One region of the Rhizobium sp. CNPSo 3670 genome, then DNA from elsewhere that is predicted to be linked to it. Evidence: riboswitches for the same ligand, from Rfam matches in the RefSeq annotation. Region 1 holds a riboswitch; each other region holds the start of a gene.

The links. A riboswitch is a leader RNA that binds a small molecule or an ion and turns the genes downstream of it on or off. The one in region 1 is predicted to bind thiamine pyrophosphate.
Region 2: another riboswitch for thiamine pyrophosphate. It lies ahead of thiC (phosphomethylpyrimidine synthase ThiC); the one in region 1 lies ahead of thiM (hydroxyethylthiazole kinase).
Region 3: another riboswitch for thiamine pyrophosphate. It lies ahead of AC13QO_RS08275 (ABC transporter permease); the one in region 1 lies ahead of thiM (hydroxyethylthiazole kinase).

The regions. Positions count from the first base shown of each region.
Region 1 covers NZ_JBXSOL010000005.1:23,822-28,020, reverse strand. The annotation lists gene thiD (bifunctional hydroxymethylpyrimidine kinase/phosphomethylpyrimidine kinase) at 157-966, opposite strand; gene thiE (thiamine phosphate synthase) at 963-1,598, opposite strand; gene thiM (hydroxyethylthiazole kinase) at 1,595-2,398, opposite strand; TPP riboswitch at 2,444-2,540, opposite strand; gene AC13QO_RS06350 (DUF1349 domain-containing protein) at 2,674-3,258, opposite strand; gene AC13QO_RS06345 (ABC transporter substrate-binding protein) at 3,483-4,199, shown strand, end outside.
Region 2 covers NZ_JBXSOL010000022.1:16,479-20,677, reverse strand. The annotation lists gene AC13QO_RS21475 (metallophosphoesterase family protein) at 1-1,043, opposite strand, end outside; TPP riboswitch at 1,301-1,432, shown strand; gene thiC (phosphomethylpyrimidine synthase ThiC) at 1,527-3,359, shown strand; gene thiO (glycine oxidase ThiO) at 3,362-4,199, shown strand, end outside.
Region 3 covers NZ_JBXSOL010000006.1:151,801-155,999, forward strand. The annotation lists gene AC13QO_RS08265 (ABC transporter substrate-binding protein) at 1-485, opposite strand, end outside; gene AC13QO_RS08270 (ABC transporter ATP-binding protein) at 550-1,362, opposite strand; gene AC13QO_RS08275 (ABC transporter permease) at 1,359-2,165, opposite strand; TPP riboswitch at 2,326-2,439, opposite strand; gene soxR (redox-sensitive transcriptional activator SoxR) at 2,770-3,240, shown strand; gene AC13QO_RS08285 (SDR family NAD(P)-dependent oxidoreductase) at 3,365-4,135, shown strand.

The DNA of each region.
Region 1 (4,199 bases):
TTGGCTATCTAACTGGCCTTGTCAACAGGGATTTTTCAAACGGAGCGGTGCGCCCAGCTTCGGATCAGCGCCGGCTGGCGCGAATGAAAACGGCCCGGGGGAGGCCGGGCCGTTTTTCTCTCGTAATCCTGAGCCTGCGCGTTTCGGCGGGATCGGTTATTCGCCGTGCTTCCAAAGCGCATGAAAATGCTGCACCGGGCCATGTCCGGAGCCGACAGTGAGACTGCCGGCGGCGGCGACTGCATCGGCAAGGTAATCCTTCGCAATGGCGACGGCTTGCTCGGCCGATGCGCCCTTGGCAAGCTCGGCGGCCAGTGCGCTGGAGAGCGTGCAGCCAGTGCCGTGCGTATTTTTCGTCGGCACTCGCCTGGCCTCGAACCAGTGCAGGCCGTCGGCCGTGGCAAGCACGTCTGGGCTCTCGTCGCTGCCGAGATGGCCACCCTTGACCAATACGGCGGCGGGGCCAAGCGCGCGCAGCCGCTCGGCCTGCGCCGCCATCTCATCGCGATTGGTCGCGACCGGCTGGTGCAACAGGGCCGCGGCCTCGGGCAGGTTCGGGGTCAGGAGGGTTGCGAGCGGCAGCAGCCGCCGGGTCAGCACGTCGACCGCTTCGGGCGCGAGCAGGGCGGCCCCACCCTTGGCGATCATCACCGGGTCGAGAACGATGGGGATTCCCCGTCGATCGGCAAGGGCTGCGGCGACAGCCTCGGCTATGCCGGCATTGGCGATCATGCCGATCTTGACGGCGTCGACTCGCACGTCGGCGAAGACGGCATCGATCTGGTCGGCGACGAATTGCGGCGGCACCAGATGCACGCCGCTGACGCCTTGGGTATTCTGCGCCGTCAGCGCCGTCAGCACCGCCATGCCGTAGACGCCGCGGGCGGCAAACGCCTTGAGATCGGCCTGGATGCCGGCGCCGCCCGAGGGGTCGGAGCCGGCGATGGAGAGAACGTTGCGGATCATGGGCGGACCTTTCGGATTTCTGCGGCGATGCGGCGGGCGGCCGCTTCGGGGTCCGACGTGCCCGCAATGGCGGAGACAACGGCTAACCCTTCGGCGCCGGCTGCAAACACTTCCGCCACATGCTCCGCCTTGAGGCCGCCGATGGCGACGGACGGCACCGGCGAGGCCATCACCAGCCTAGCAAGCCCATCAAAGCCGATCGGCTGCTTGTGATCGGCCTTGGTCGGCGTCGCAAACACCGGTCCGACGCCGGCATAATCGACGAGACCGGGATCGACGGCAGCGGCAAGTGTCTCGGTCTCGACCGAGAGGCCGAGGATCATCCCGGGTCCGATCATCCCGCGCGCCGTGCGCGCATCCATATCCTCCTGGCCGATATGCAGGCCATCGGCGCCGATGGCGATGGCCGCCTCGACATCGTCGTTGACGATGAGCAGGGCGTCGGTTCCACCGAGCGCCTCTCTCAAGGCGCGGCCGGTCTCGATCATCCTGGCCGTGCCGGCCTGTTTGTCGCGCAGTTGCACCATCGTCGCGCCGCCGGCAACGGCAAGGCGCGCGGTCTCGACCATCCCGATCCCGACGCAGAGATCAGGATCGAGAACGAGGTAGAGCGAAAGGTCGAAGCGCTTCATGCGACCGATACCCTTGCCCTGGCATCGAGCGTTTCGGCGTCGATCGCAGCCAGCGCATCGAGGAAGCGCCAGGAAAAGGAGCCCGGGCCGGCGGCGCCGAGCGCTGCATCTTCGCCGGCGACGGCGAAGGTCGCAAGCGCGGCGACAGTCGCGCCGAAGAGATCTTCGGGCGCGGTCGCGGCAAAGGCGCCGACGAGGCAGGTGAGCGAGCAGCCGAGCGCGGTGACCTGCGGCATCAGGGCCGATCCGCCCGCAATACGGACTGCCCTTGCGCCATCGGTGACGAAATCGACAGCACCGGTGACGGCGACGATGGCCCGCTGCCTCTCCGCCAGCCGCCGTGCCGAACCCTCCGCCTGTTCGACTGGATCGCGGCTGTCGACGCCCTGACCACGGCTCTCGCCGCCGGCAAGCGCGATGATCTCGGAGGCGTTGCCGCGGATAATCGTCGGGCGAAGCTCCAGAAGGTCGGCCAACGCGGCACGGCGGAAGCCCGTGGCGTAATGGGCCACCGGATCAAGCACCCAGGGTTTGCCCGCCGCATTGGCGGCCTTGGCAGCCCCCTGCATGCCTTCGAGCCATTGCGTCGAGAGCGTGCCGATGTTGATGGTCAAAGCATTGGCGATGCCGGCGAATTCGCCGGCTTCTTCGGCGGCATGCACCATGGCGGGCGAAGCGCCCGCGGCCAGCAGGACGTTGGCCGCGATATTCATCGCGACATAATTGGTGATGCACTGAACGAGCGGCGGCTTTTCGCGCATCGCCTTCAGCATGGCTCCCGACGTGATCTTGCTCTGCATGGTGCCCCTTTCAGGCGGGGGCGGGCGCGGGGCGCTGCTCTTACGGCGATGCCCCGAGCGACTCCCTCCGCCGGCATTATCCGGTTCAGGTTCGAAGGGTTCTTCTCAGCCCGTCTGTCGACGAACGCCCCTGTCTCTCATCACGCTCTTTTTCGCAGAGAATGGCGCGGCTGTCACTCCGAAAGTGAGTATTCCGGTATTTCGGAGCGGCTGCCCTTGGGCGTGGACATTGCTGGAGGCCTTCCCAGCGCAATCCTGACGGCATCCAATTTTGCCTAACTCAAATCATGCAGCCCCGTCGTAATCGCCGGGCTGATTGAAAACTCCGAAAATCGAACCCTCAAACCACTTCGCTCCGGCGTACAGGCTGTCGGCCCGACCTCATAGCGATCGGCAGCCGGGAAGGGTGCTAACCGCAGCAACGGCCAGCGGCTACCGTCGCGGGAGCCCTGGATGCGCACGGCGCCGTTTGCGACCGTCACACGGATGCGGAAATCCTCCAATTCCTTGAAGGGCTGCGACACCGACCAGTCTGACTTTCCGTCGGTGACGACGGTGCTGAGGAAGGCTTCTCCGTCGGTGAATTCGACGCCCGTTTTCACCCAGCGGCTCTCGTCGATGCGTACCATCAGGCCTGCCTGATCGTAGAGGGTGCGGAATTCGCCCTGGGCGCGGATCTGTGCGGTGAAGCTGTCGCCGGTGGGAAAGGCGAGGAAGTGGCCGGTGTCGCGGGTGAAGCCGTAATAGGTCTCGCGCCAGAAATCGGTCTTTTCGCCTGTCGTCATCGTCAGGCCGGTTTCGTCGGCGTGCCAGCTGCCCGGCTCGTTCAGCCATTTCCCGTCATTGAAGTCGATGCTCATTCGCTTCTCCCTTCCTTTAATCTTGCCGCAGGGCAGTCGTCTCACTTGGCGTACCACGCAGGCCCCGTGCGGAGAACTAGCGCAGCTGAAGATGGTGCTTTTCCGGCAACGCGCTATCCGCGGCTGCATAATCGACCACTCATGCTTGACACGATAGCTCCAGCTTCTATTCTGTTACAAAAAGATGAATTACATAATTGTGGAACTAAATCGGGAGCTCTCATATGAAAACATTCGTCGCATTCCTTCTCGGAACCGCGTTCGTCGCCCTGCCTTCGACCCTGCTTGCCCAGGAAAAGGGCGGCGTCATCAATGTCGCGACGATCGGCGAGCCGCCGACGCTCGATCCGATGTCGTCGACGGCCGATCTCGTCGGCATCGTCACCCAGCATATTTTCGAGACGCTCTACACTTTCGACAAGAGCTGGAACGTCACGCCGCTTCTCGCCGAAAGCCTGCCCGAGATCAGCGCCGACGGCAAAACCTATACGATCAAGCTCAGGACTGGCGTCAAGTTCCACGACAATACCGATATGACGTCCGAGGATGTGGTCGCTTCGCTTACCCGCTGGATGAAGATCGCCTCGCGGGGCAAGCAGGTGGCCGGCTTTATCGACAAGATCGCGGCTACCGATCCTTCGACGGTTACGATCACGCTGAAGCAGCCCTATGCGCCGTTGACCTCGCTGCTTGCCTTCAACAATTCGGCGGCCATCATCATCCCGTCCGAAAAGCAGGACGAGCCGATGAAGGAGTTCATCGGCACCGGTCCCTATATGCTGAAGGAACGGAAAGCCGACCAGTATATCCAGCTTGTCCGCTTCGATGGGTACAAGCCACGCAGCGGCGAGAGCGATGGCTATGGCGGCGCGCGTCATCAATATCTTGATGAAATCCGCTTTGTGCCGGTGCCGGACCCGAACACCCGCGTCGAGGCCGCC
Region 2 (4,199 bases), on a different contig from region 1:
ACGGGATCGGCGGCGGACGCGTCTGCGGGGATCGAGGGCGCTTCGAAGGCGAGTTCCAGCTTCTCGATCCAGGTGCGGCCGATCGCGTCGGTGCGCCGCTCGGCTTCGGCCTGCATGAGGTCGACATCGCGCCGCAGCTGCCAGGAGAGCGGCGTGAGGCCGGAAAGCCTGAGGCGTGCGACAAGATGCAGCGAAGCCGTGCGGTCGCGCTGCGCCATCAGGGCCGTCTCGACCATCATGGCTGCCTCACGCCAATCATCGACACCCGTGAGGTCGACATTGACGCGCTCGAACTGCGCGATGCTGGTACGCCGCTCCTCGACCGTCACGGTCCGGTCGTCGGCCACGGTCACCAGCGACACGGTCTTGACGCCCGCTTCATTGATGTCGCGGCCCTGCGGCATGCCGGGCATGATGACCGTCGCCGTGCCGGGATAATGGCTGCGCTGGTGGAGATGCCCGAGCGCCCAGTAGTCGAAACCCGAGCCATGCAGGTCGAGCACGTTGCAGGGCGCATAGACATCATGTCCGGCCGATCCGGCCAGGCTCGTATGCATGATGCCGATATTGACGGCATCCGCTACCGGCGGCTTGAATTTCGGCAGCAGCGGGTCCGGGGCTTGCGGCTTGGCGAAGCTCAGACCGTGGATTGCGACCGACAAGCTGCCCTTGGTGGTCTCGACGGTCTCGGCATGGCCGCCGAAGATCTTCACCGTATCAGGCATCACCAGTTCCCGAGCGATCTTCGACATGGCATCGTGATTGCCGCGGATCTTGAAGACGAAAATGCCCGCCCGGTGCAGCCGCTCCAGCTGACTCGCCAGGAAGCGCGCCGTCTTCATCGACGTCTGCTCCCCGTCATAGAGATCGCCGGCGATGACAAGCGCGTCGACCTGCTCCTCAAGGCAAAGATCGACGATCGCGACCAGCGTCTGCCGGCTGGCGTCACTGACAAGCTCGGCCAGCTCTGCGTTGCGAAGTGCGAGAGAGCGCAAGGGAGAGTCGAGATGGAGATCGGCAGTGTGGACGAAACGAAAGGCCATGAATGCAAGGTGTTGCGATAGAGTGATCCAGCAGGCGCGGTCTAACAAATAAACGTTATCGCCGTCAGCAAAACATGAGACCATGCCACGAATATTCAGAGCATGGACGGCAGCGTCCTGGCGAGTGAAATGGGCCGGCGGAGCTGGCCCATCCACAATCAATGCTGCTCTATCGGACTGGCCGCCGACTCAAAAGGTACGGATGGGAACGCGTGAGGGTCGGCTTGACATCAGGGCCGCAGCGGTCTTTGATGCAGGGCATTCACCAGGGGTGTCCCGGCAAGGGGCTGAGATTCTGCTGAACAATACGGCTTTGCCTGTTGTGGCGCAGTGACCCGTTGAACCTGATCCAGTTCATACTGGCGTAGGGACGGTGCAGACGCTGCGGCTGTCGGGCGGATTTCGCTTTGTCGCATGAGGCGTCTTTCCATCATTCCAACACTGGAACTGGGTCTCCAAACGTCAAACCTTGGAGCCTCACCCATGAATATCGTCGCACCCAAGCTTACTCCGGTCGTCACCACCGGCCCGCTTCCGGCCTCGACCAAGATCGCCAAGCCCGGAACGCTATATCCTGATCTGCGCGTGCCGATGCGCGAAATCAGCCTTCACCCGACCTCCGGTGAACCGCCGGTAACGGTCTATGATTCCTCCGGTCCCTATACCGACCCGGCACATACGGTCTCGATCGACGCCGGGCTGCCGCGTCTGCGCGAGAACTGGATCAGAGCGCGCGGCGATGTCGAAGCCTATGTAGGCCGGGTGGTGAAGCCTGAAGATAATGGTTTTGTCACCGGCGAGCGGCTGACGCCGGAATTCCCTATTCGCAACACGCCGCTGAAGGCAAAAGCGGGCCGCGCCGTAACCCAGCTCGCCTATGCGCGTGCCGGCATCATCACGCCGGAAATGGAGTTCATCGCCATCCGCGAAAACCTCGGCCGGCAGGCCGCGAAGGAGGCGCTCGGGCGCGACGGCGAGAGCTTTGGCGCTGATATTCCCGATTTCGTGACGGCCGAATTCGTGCGGCGGGAGGTCGCGGCGGGCCGCGCGATCATTCCGGCCAACATCAACCACCCGGAAACCGAACCGATGATCATCGGCCGGAATTTCCTGGTGAAGATCAACGCCAATATCGGCAACTCGGCCGTCACCTCGTCGATGGCGGAAGAAGTGGAAAAGATGGTCTGGGCGATCCGCTGGGGCGCCGACACGGTGATGGACCTCTCCACCGGCCGCAACATTCACAACATCCGCGAATGGATCATTCGCAATTCGCCGGTTCCGATCGGAACGGTGCCTCTCTACCAGGCGCTTGAAAAGGTGAACGGCATTGCAGAGGATCTCACCTGGGAAGTCTATCGCGATACGCTGATCGAACAGGCCGAGCAGGGCGTCGATTATTTCACCATCCATGCGGGCGTGCGGCTTGCCTATATCCCGCTCACCGTCAATCGTGTCACCGGGATCGTCTCACGCGGCGGCTCGATCATGGCCAAGTGGTGTCTGCATCACCACAAGGAGAGCTTCCTCTACGAGCATTTCGAGGAAATCTGCGACATCTGCCGTGCCTATGACGTCTCCTTCTCGCTTGGAGACGGCCTTCGCCCCGGCTCGATCGCCGATGCCAATGACGCTGCGCAATTTGCCGAGCTCGAAACCCTCGGCGAACTGACCAAGATTGCCTGGGCCAGGGATTGCCAGGTGATGATCGAAGGTCCTGGCCACGTGCCGATGCACAAGATCAAGGAGAATATGGACAAGCAGCTCAGGGTCTGCGGCGAGGCTCCCTTCTATACGCTCGGACCGCTGACCACCGACATTGCGCCGGGCTATGATCACATCACCTCCGGCATCGGAGCCGCGATGATCGGCTGGTTCGGCACGGCCATGCTCTGCTACGTCACGCCGAAGGAGCATCTGGGCCTGCCCGACCGCACCGACGTCAAGACCGGTGTCATCACCTACAAGATTGCCGCGCATGCCGCCGACCTCGCCAAGGGCCATCCGGCTGCCCGCATCCGTGACGATGCGCTGTCGCGGGCGCGGTTCGAATTCCGCTGGGAAGACCAGTTCAACCTCTCCCTCGACCCGGATACGGCGCGTTCCTTCCATGACGAGACCCTGCCGAAGGAGGCCCACAAGGTGGCGCATTTCTGTTCGATGTGCGGCCCGAAATTCTGTTCCATGCGCATTTCCCACGATATTCGCGCCGAGGCGCAGAAAGAAGGACTGGAAGCCATGGCCGCCAGGTATCGCGATGGCGGCGACCTCTACATGCCGGTCGCCGACGCTGCGAAAACGCTTGCCGGAGAATGACGATGCATGTTCTCGTCAAGGGGGCCGGCGTTGCCGGCCTCACCGTTGCCTGGCAGCTCCATCGGCACGGTTTCCGGGTCAGCGTCGCTGAGCAAGCCGACCAGGTCGGCGCCGGTGCTTCCGGCTTTGCCGGCGGCATGCTGGCTCCATGGTGCGAAAGGGAAAGCGCAGACGAGCCGGTCCTGGCGCTCGGCCGTCTTGCCGCCGATTGGTGGGAGGCAGCGCTGCCCGGCCATGTCAATCGCCGGGGGACGCTTGTGGTGGCGGCCGGGCGAGATGCCGGCGAACTCGACCGCTTTTGCCGCCGGACAAGCGGATGGGAATGGCTGGACGAGCCGGCGATCGCGACGCTTGAACCGGATCTCGCCGGCCGCTTCCGCAGGGCATTGTTCTTCCGGCAGGAAGCGCATCTCGATCCGCGCCAGGCGCTCTCGGGGCTCGCCGCCGGACTTGAGGAAGCCCGCATGCGCCTCACATTCGGCGTCAGGGGCGATGCCGACCTTGCCCCCTACGATCGCGTGATCGACTGCACCGGGGCTGCCCAGATCGGCCGTCTGCCCGGATTGCGCGGCGTTCGCGGAGAGATGCTTTGCGTCGAAACGAACGAGATCTCTCTCTCCCGTCCCGTTCGCCTGCTGCATCCGCGCCACCCGATCTATATCGTGCCGCGCCAGCGAAATCGCTTCATGATCGGGGCGACAATGATCGAAAGCAACGACATCGGCCCGATTACCGCGCGTTCGCTGATGGAGTTGCTGAATGCCGCCTATACCCTCAATCCTGCCTTCGGCGAGGCACGGGTTACGGAAACCGGGGCAGGCGTGCGCCCGGCTTATCCCG
Region 3 (4,199 bases), on a different contig from region 1:
TTGACGTCGCCCTTGCCGCCGTCATTGCGGATCATCGCCGAGACCAGCGCGCTTTCCCAAGTGCCGCCGAAGCCTCCATAGGTCTTTCCATCGAGATCTCTAGGGCTCTTGATGTCGTCCCGCCCGCCCTTGAAGATCAGGCGTGCGGTTTCCGTCTGGACGACGCCGTAGACCATCTTCACGTCACCGCCGCCAGCACGCTGCGTCAGGGCCTCGATCTCGCTACTGATGCCGAAATCGGCGACCCCGTTTGATACCAGCGTGCCGGCACTCGTGTCGGTAAAGGGTAGAATTTCGACATCGAGGCCGGCGGCCGTGTAGAAGCCCTTCGCCTTGGCGACGTAGATGCCGATGTGGTTGGTGTTGGGCGTCCAGTCGAGCGCGATACGAACCTTTGCGGGCGCCGATTGAGCGAAGGCGACGCGGCCGGCGAGGCTTGTCGCGATGGCGGCGAGCATCGTCTGGCGGCGGGTGAGAAGCGGCATGGTGACCTCCTCAGGTCTTTAGAGCATGACGCCGAAAAGTCCGGTTTTCGAACGACATCAGACTCTAACTCTTTAAATTGGAACAGGATTCAGATTTTGGGCCGACCGGCCTAAAACCATCCTGTTCTAGCGGATGAAGCAGGGTTTGCAGGATTTCGGTCTCGATCGCCTGGGCCGCCGGCGAACCGAGATCGGCAATGCTTCTCGGGCGGGGCAGGGGAACGCGGAATTCGCGGATGACACGCGCCGGACGGGCAGACAGCACGTAGATCCGGTCGGAGAGGAAAACGGCCTCGCGAACATCGTGGGTGATCAGCAGCGCCGTCCAGCGATGTTCGGTCCACATGCCTTGCAGCCACTCCTGGATCTGCGTGCGGGTTAGCGCATCGAGCGCGCCGAAGGGCTCGTCGAGCAGCAGCATGTCCTGCTCCTGGATGACGGTGCGCAGCAGCGCAGCACGTTGGCGCATGCCGCCGGAAAGAGCGGCGGGGTAGTGATGTTCGAAGCCGGCAAGGCCGAACCGCTCGAAGAGGGGCGCGACAGCGGCGCGGGCAGCCCGGCGAGCCATGCCCTTCACTTCCAGGCCGAGCGCGGCATTATCGATGATCCGGCGCCAGGGCATCAGCGCATCGCGTTGCGGCATGAAGGCAAAGGAATGCGGCGTCTGTTCCAGCGCTGCACCGTTGAAAAGCATGGCGCCGGAATCGGGTCGCAGCGCCTGTGTCAGCAGTCTCAGCACGGTCGATTTTCCGGAGCCGGATGGGCCGACGATCGAGACGAACTCGCCGTCTGCGACGGCGAGCGAAATGTCGTCTAGAACCTTCATGCCGTCGAAGGACTTCGAGATGTTGCGCAGCTCAAGCATCTGACCGGTCATCGGCGCCGCTCCTGGGATGGCTGCCAGGGCATGACGAAACGCTGGATAACCAGCGTCAGCGCGAAGAGGCAGAGCGTCAACAGAGCGCTGACGATCACGGCGGCGAGCACGAGATCGGGACGGAAATTGTTCTTGGCGTTGAGGATATAGATGCCGAGGCCGCTTGCAGCGCCGGCATATTCGGCAAAGATCGCGCCGACGACGGCATAGGTGATCGAGATTCGGAGGCCGGCGAAGAAATAGGGCAGGGACGAGGGAAACCGCGCCAGGCGAAAAATGCGCCAGCGGCTCGCTTTCATCGAATTCAAGAGCTCGGCAATGTCGCGATCGGTCGCCTCATAGCCCTGAAGCAGGGCAACAAGCAGCGGAAAGAAGGTGACGAGCGCCACCAGCAATATCTTCGGCAAAAGGCCGAAACCGAACCAGAGGACGACGAGAGGCGCGATCGCCACCAGCGGCAAAGTCTGGCTGGCGATGAAGATCGGCAGCATTGCCCGGCGCATGAAGGGCATGAAATCCATCAGGATCGAGGAGACGAAGGCGAAGGCGAGCGACAGGGCGAAACCACCGAGTGTCGCTCCGAGCGTCGGCCAGGTGTTTGCTATCAGCGCCTCTCGGTTCAGCCAGCCCTGGACAAGGATACGCGAAGGCGCCGGCAGAATGGACGGTTTGATACCGGAAAGATCGACATAGAGTTCCCATGCCACCAGAAAAGCAAAGCCTGCGAGCAAGGCGGGCATTGCCCGGTACACGGCGAGATAGAGCGTCGCAAGGCGCGAATCCGATGGTCGTGGCGATGTCATCGGCGTTCGGTTTCAGGCTTTCGCCGGGCTGTTCGCGCAAACCTGTCGAGGGCATCGGTGTCGATGCGCAGCCTGCCGCGATTTGGGGCGGTTGCCTTGAGGGCATCGATAGGGATGCCGACGGAATTGCCGGACGTCCGGTAGAGTGACACTTGCGCGCCGGAATACATTTGGACCTCGCTCCGCTGGCATTACCCAGATCAGCTTAGAAGGGTCCGGAGGCTTGCGCCTCACATCTCAGCCCCGGCGACACGGAGCTCCCCTGTTATTTCGGCGAAAACTATCATCGGGGTTTTCTTGCCGCAACCGCAAAATTGCAAACCCGTCCGCCCGGTCGGATGGGGCGCAGATAAAAAACACCCGGACGGAGGTCCTGTCCGGGTGTTTTCCGAGGTTCCGTACCTGCCGGGAACGGACCCCGAGCGCTTGTCTTTCAGGCGGCAATATCGGCAGGGCGATCGGCGCGGGCCGGGCAAGCGCCGACGCCATCATTTCAGCTTGTATCGACCGGATGATCTCACTGACGCTCCTTCCTGCGCCTCGTGCTTTACGGCCGGGGAAGCAGCGGTTATAAAACCTCAACTAATATTGAGGTCAATAGGCGATGAATAGGATTTCTGCAACGCCGCTCGGCAGGCTTCTGACGGTCGGCGAAGTGGCGCAACGCAGTGGTCTTGCCGTCTCGGCGCTACATTTCTATGAGGCCAAGGGGCTGATCTCGAGTATCCGCACGCGCGGCAACCAGCGGCGCTACGGACGCGATGTCCTTCGCCGGCTCGGCATCATCAAGGTGGCGCAACGTGCCGGCATTCCGCTTTCGGAAATCCAGACGGCATTTGCCTCCCTGCCGCAGGGGCGTACGCCGACGATTGCCGACTGGCAGACGCTGTCGGCGCGCTGGAAGGATGAACTCGACACGCGAATCAGACGGCTGAGCCTGCTGCGAGACCGTCTGACCGGCTGCATCGGCTGCGGTTGCCTGTCGATCGAAAGCTGTCCGTTGCGCAATCCCTTCGATCAGCTCGGCGAGGAAGGGCCAGGCGCACGGCTGCTGGAGATCGAAATCGAACTATGAACTTTCAGGGAAGAGCGCCAGCCTCTGGCGGAAAGATGATGCCTGCCTTTCTTTCGGCCCGCGCGCTCATATGTTAAGGGCGAATGGCGCAACAGGCGGCATTGTCCGCGAGGAGGACAGCTTCGTGTTCCACCCGAGACTATTCGAAAATCGCAATGTCATCGTAACCGGCGCCGGGCGGGGCATCGGTCTCGAAGTGGCCCGGCAGTTCCTGGACTGCGGCGCGAAGGTGATCGTCCATACTGGACGCAAACCGGGGCGCGATCTGCCGGATTTTCTGCTGACGGCTGAATCCGAAAGACGGGCGCTGTTGCTGCACGCCGATTTCACTGCCGCTGGCGGCGCTGCGCAATTTGCCGAAAATGCGCTTACCTTTTTCGACAAGGTGCATGTGCTCGTCAACAACGCCGGCACTATGCTCGGCCGTTTTCCAGCTGCCACACTGACTGACGCAGATTATGAGGCGATCGTGCGTTTGAACCAGACGTCGGTGGTGGCGCTGACGCGTGCGTTGCTGCCGGCATTGAAGGCGGCGGAAGGCGCTGCCATCGTCAACACCGTTTCAATTTCCGCGCTGACCGGCGGCAGTCCCGGTTCTTCGATTTATTCTGCCTCGAAAGCCTTCGTTTCGACCTATTCCAAGGCGCTTGCCCGCGAGCTCGCGCCGGATGGCATCCGCGTCAATTGTGTCTCCCCCGGAACGATCGAGACGGATTTCCACGAGCGCTATTCCTCCCGCGAAAAACTGGAGCAGACGAGAAAGTCTATTCCCCTGCAGCGGCTGGGCACAGCGGAGGATTGCGCTCCCGCCTATCTGTTTCTGGCGGCGCCCTCGCTCTCCGGATACATTACCGGCCAGGTCCTCGAGATCAATGGCGGCCAGCTTATCTGCTGATTTAGTTAGACCTTTTTTGACATTTCATCACTTTTGGCAAATTCGTGTGTGCGAATATGCTATT